Regions from separate parts of the Nocardioides marmoribigeumensis genome, predicted to be linked through region 2. Evidence: predicted binding sites of a transcription regulator. Region 2 holds the regulator's gene; the other holds the start of a gene.
What was found. Region 2 encodes LexA, which represses DNA repair genes until DNA is damaged. Its sites were predicted from a motif close to TCGAACANNTGTTCGA; they were not measured.
Positions count from the first base shown of each region.

Region 1 (2,462 bases), 4.1 Mb from region 2:
CGGTGGTGGTGGAAGCTGCAGAGCAGGACGCCGTCGTCGATGTCGGAGTCGCCGAGCTTGCCCCAGGGGATCCAGTGGTGGGCCTCTGCCCAGGTGCCGGGGATGGTGCAGCCCTCGGCGCGGCAGGTGCGGTCGCGCAGCAGCATGGCGCGGCGTTGGGCGGCGGAGAACAGCCGTCGGTCGCGGCCGAGGTCGAGGATCTCGGACTTCCCGCCGAGCACGACGGGCAGGATGCGGGCGTTGCAGGCCAGGCGCCGGACCTCACCGGCGGTGACCCGGTCCACGGTGCCGGTCGGGCCAGGGGGCCCGGGGATCGCGGCGGTGGTCAGGATGGTGCCGGCGGCCAGCTCGGTGCAGAGCTCTCGGTAGCCGAGGGTGATCTGCAGCAGGGTCTGGTCCCCGCCGTGTCGGGGCAGGTCCTGGGGGTCCACGCGCTCCAGGAACGCGCGGAGGGCGTGACCGAGCTGCCGCCCGCGCGGGAGTCGTTGGACGGGGTCGGGGTGGGAGGCCAGCGACCCGTCGTCACCCGCCCCGGGATCGACCCCGTCGGCCGGGTCGGCCGGGTCGGTGCCGGCCTCGGGCTCGGCGGACTCGTCGTCCGTGCGCGTCTTGCGGGGGTTGGTGAAGGCCTCGAGGATGACTGCGAAGCGGGTGCCGGTGATCTTGTCCATGGTTGCGTTGAGGCGGATCGAGCCGTCCGCGTGGTGGCGCAGCGTGGCGGTGATCTTGTCCTCGACCGAGGCTTCCTCCTGGGCCAGGCGGCGGGCCTCGACCTCGTCGGCCAGGTCGGGGGCGACCACGGCCAGGATCCGCCCACCCAGCGCGGCGAGCTGACGAGGTCCGTGCTCGGCGGCCAGCTCGACCAGGGCGGTCTCGGCCTCGACCAACACCTCCGGGTCGACCCACCTGGCCAGCGCGTGCAGCGAGCGGGCGATCACCCGGGCCTGGGCCAGGGACACCTCCCCGGTCCGCATCCCCGCCGCCACGACGGTCCACCGCCGGTCGAGGTCGACCGCCAGGGCAGCGTCGACCTTCGCGGTCGCGGGGTCGGTGCGGGTCTGCTGGGCGTACCAGCCGCCGATGTCACGGGCGGCCGCCTCTGCGGCCACGTCGTCGGCATCGGCCATGACCCGCATCCGCAGCTCGACCACCTGCGCCTCGGCCCGCGCCAGCCGGGTCAGGGCCTCCGCCTTGGTCTCGGTGCGCATGAACGAGGGGTTGACCTGCGCCACCGACCCCAGCGCGCCCTCGATCGCCTCCAGCGCCACGAGCACCGGATGCACCGGCACAGCAGACGGGGGCGGAACGGGCAACGACTGAGTCACGAGAGCCCCCTTCGAGTCGACGACGAAGCAGAGGCACGGACGTGCGCATCTGCCGGTCGCCGATCCGGGGCCCCTCACCGGGGCAAGATCACCATTGCGGACCATCACGGCTCGAGCTCAGCACCCCGCGAGGGTCGGCAGGTCACGGGGGACCCTGGGTCGTTCGCCGTTCTCATCGTGTCGAGAGCTCTGCGAGCATCCTACCACCGCCACGCAAATAAGCAAACACCAGTTCGAACAAGGTGGGGACCTGTGAGCCGCGTTCCGGCGCCACCCAACCGGCCAGGGACCCCCGCGCATCTACTGTGCGTGGAGACCGCACTGACGAGCTCGGGGACGGGGGTGGCCGTGGCGCGGACCGGTCCGGACGGCGGCGGCGCGGAGGGGTTCGAGACGTTCTTCCACGCCACGTGGCCGCGCCTGTTCCGCACGACGTACGCCGTGGCCGGTGACGTCGCGAGCGCCGAGGACGCGTTGCAGGCGGCGTACGCCAAGGCCTATGCGTCCTGGCGCCGCGTGCGGTCGGCCGACCACCCCGAGGCCTACGTGCGCCGCATGGCGGTCAACGAGGTGCTCGGCGCGCGGCGTCGGCCGGCCTTCCGGCGCGAGAGGTACGTCGACGCGGAGCCCGACCCCTCGCCCTCCCCCGAGCCGTCCCTCGCCGACCGTGACGCGGTGTGGCGGGCCGTCTCCGCCCTTCCGCCCCGGCAGCGGGCCGTCGTGGTGCTGCGCTACTACGAGGACCTCACCGAGGCGGAGATCGCCGAGGTGCTGGGCTGCAGCCGCGGCACCGTCAAGTCCCAGGCGTCCGACGCCCTCGCGCGGCTGCGCGCCCTCTCGACCAGCGGAGGCCTCTGATGAACCTCACCGACGGGCTCACCGAGCACCTGCACGACCTCACTCCCCCTCCCCCGGACCTCGATCGCGTCGTCCGACGGGGCCGCAACCTGCGACGGGCCCGCCGCACCGCGCAGGTCGCGGCCGGCGTCCTGGTCGTCGTCGTCGTCGGCGCCCTCGGCAGCACTGCGGCGCTGCTGCGGGGCGGCGGCGGGGAGGACCGGGTCAGCGTGCCGCCGATCGCCACCGGCCCGATGGACCTGTCCCACGGCCTGCGGGCGTACGGCGACCTGGGGGGCC
Region 1 covers NZ_JAVDYG010000001.1:4,100,202-4,102,663, forward strand. The annotation lists gene J2S63_RS19605 (HNH endonuclease signature motif containing protein) at 1-1,283, opposite strand, end outside; gene J2S63_RS19610 (SigE family RNA polymerase sigma factor) at 1,635-2,183, shown strand; gene J2S63_RS19615 (hypothetical protein) at 2,183-2,462, shown strand, end outside.
Region 1: the regulator LexA is predicted to act here: its motif matches at 1,547-1,562, upstream of J2S63_RS19605 (HNH endonuclease signature motif containing protein).

Region 2 (2,462 bases):
CGAACGGGTCGGGGTGGTGAGCTGGCTGCCCTGGAGGTAGCGGACGTTGTCGTTGACGTCGGTGTAGATCTCGTCCTCCATCCACATCGCCGTGCCCTCCATGAACCAGTCGTCCTCGTCGACGTCGTAGGCGAACTGGACGGCGTGGAAGAACTCGTGGGCAGCGGTCACCTCGAGATTGGCCGTGACGGTCTGGCTGGCCCCGAACTGGTCGGGGGAGAAGTCGTTGTCCAGGACGCAGTAGCCCGAGGCCGAGCGGCCGGAGGCCATGCCCTCGGGAGCGCAGTAGCCGAACAGGCCGTCGTCGCCGATGTCGGCGAGGTAGACGTCGAGCCGGTTGTCGCCACCGCGACCGCGGTCGGGGCGTGGTGCGCGATAGCCGCCCTGGGTGACGATGCGGTCCCAGACGTGCTCCATCACCTGCTTGGTGAGGGCGACCTGGCCACGTGAGGCCTTGTCGGACGTGCTGGTCACCCGCCACACGCACACGTGCGTGGAGCAGGAGCGCCGGGGCTTGACGCGGTAGCCGTCGCCGTTGGGGTCGTTGACGCCCTGGGACGGCCGAGCCAGGACCGAGCGGGCCGCCGCCCGGTCGCCGGGGTCGAGGTAGCGCAGCCCGACCTTGAGGGCACGCAGGGTGAGGGTGAAGTCGGATCGGTCGCCGACGGGACGGGCCGGCGCCGGGCGACCCGCAGCGAGCCGGTGCTGGGCCCGGTCGAGGGCCGCCTCGGCGGCGCGTCGCCCGGCGTTCCAGGTGGAGACGCGGGCACTGGCCGCGGCGCCCGCCTCACGCAGGGTGGCGCCGACGCCGACGCCGACCTGGGCGGTCGTCGCTGCGTCCGCGGGGCCGGCGGCCAGGCTCGCCAGGCCCAGCGGGGTGGCGAGGGCCAGGGCGGTGACGGTCGCGGCGAACCGGGAACGCAGAGGGGGCACGAGACGTCCTGGGTGCGGGGATCGGGGTGCCGGCCGCGCGGGCCGGGGCGGTCCGGAGCGGACCGCCGCCAAGCCTATGTCAGAACCCGTGTCCGGAGCGGGACCTTCAGACCCGACGCAGGACGGTGGTGACCTTGCCCAGGATCGTCGCGTGCGTGCCGTCGATGGGCTCGTAGGCCTCGTTGTGGGGGAGCAGCCAGACGTGGCCGTCCTTGCGCTGGAAGGTCTTGACGGTGGCCTCGCCGTCGAGCAGGGCCGCCACGATGTCGCCGTTGTCGGCGGTGGCCTGCTGGCGCACCACGACGTAGTCGCCGCTGCAGATGGCAGCGTCGAGCATCGAGTCGCCCACCACCTCGAGGAGGAACAGCGTGCCCTCGCCGACCAGCTCGCGGGGGAGCGGGAAGACCGACTCGACCCGCTCCTCGGCGAGGATCGGACCGCCGGCGGCGATGCGCCCGACGACCGGGACGTAGGCAGGGGTCGGCTGGGCGTCGTCGATGCCGGTCTCGTCGATCCCGCCCTCGGGCACCTCGGGCTCGGCCGGGCCGGCGACGGTCAGCGCGCGGGGCCGGTTGGGGTCACGACGGATGAAGCCCTTGTCCTCCAGCGTGCGGAGCTGGTGGGCGACCGAGGAGGAGCTGGTCAACCCGACCTTCTCGCCGATCTCGCGCATGCTCGGCGGATAGCCCCGGGTCTGGAGCGACTCCCGGATCACGGTCAGGACCCGCTGCTGTCGGGGGGTGAGCCCCGAGGCGTCGGGAGGCCCGTCGGGCAGCTCGCTCACGTTGGAGCGTCCTCGTGAGGGGGTCGTCGCGCTGCGCTCCTTGCGCTCCATGAGCTCCGCCTTCCAAGCCGGTGTGGTGTCGGGATGACGGGGCCCACGCTATGCCCAGCGACCGACCGAGTTCAAACACGTGTTCGAACGCGGCGTGTCGACCGCGCGCGGCGGCGTGGTGGGCCGCCCTCCCCGCCCGGTGTCGAACATCTGTTCGGCCCAGCCCTTGCGCGATGCTGCTCGCCCCCCTATCTTCGATCACATGTTCGATCGAACATGCGTTCGACGGACAGCTTCACGGAAATGTCGGTGGGCGCGGTTGGACTGCTCCTGACGCCGAGAAGCCAGGCGACAGGGGTCGCAGAGCAAGGAGGACACGATGAGCACGATGGTGATCGCAGGAGGCCGCCGCACGGTGGCGAGCCGTCCGGTCCCGCAGGTCCGGGTGGGCCAGGTCCGCCAGGTCCGCCAGGTCCGGCCCGTGGAGACCGACCGGGCCCCGGTCCGGCTGACCCGGCGCGGGCGTCTGGTGCTCACGCTGGTCCTGACCGTGATGGTGGTCCTCGGCCTGCTCGCGGCGGGTGGCGCGTCCTTCGCGACGCGCGAGGCGGGCGACCCGCAGCCCATCCGCACGGTCGAGGTGGAGCGGGGGCAGACGCTGTGGGGGATCGCCGCGACGATCGCCGAGCCCGGCGAGGTCCGCGACATGGTCTACACGATCGAGCGGCTCAACTCGCTCCCGGACGCGACCCTC
Region 2 covers NZ_JAVDYG010000001.1:43,974-46,435, reverse strand. The annotation lists gene J2S63_RS00170 (MXAN_6640 family putative metalloprotease) at 1-933, opposite strand, end outside; gene lexA (transcriptional repressor LexA) at 1,040-1,768, opposite strand; gene J2S63_RS00160 (LysM peptidoglycan-binding domain-containing protein) at 2,088-2,462, shown strand, end outside.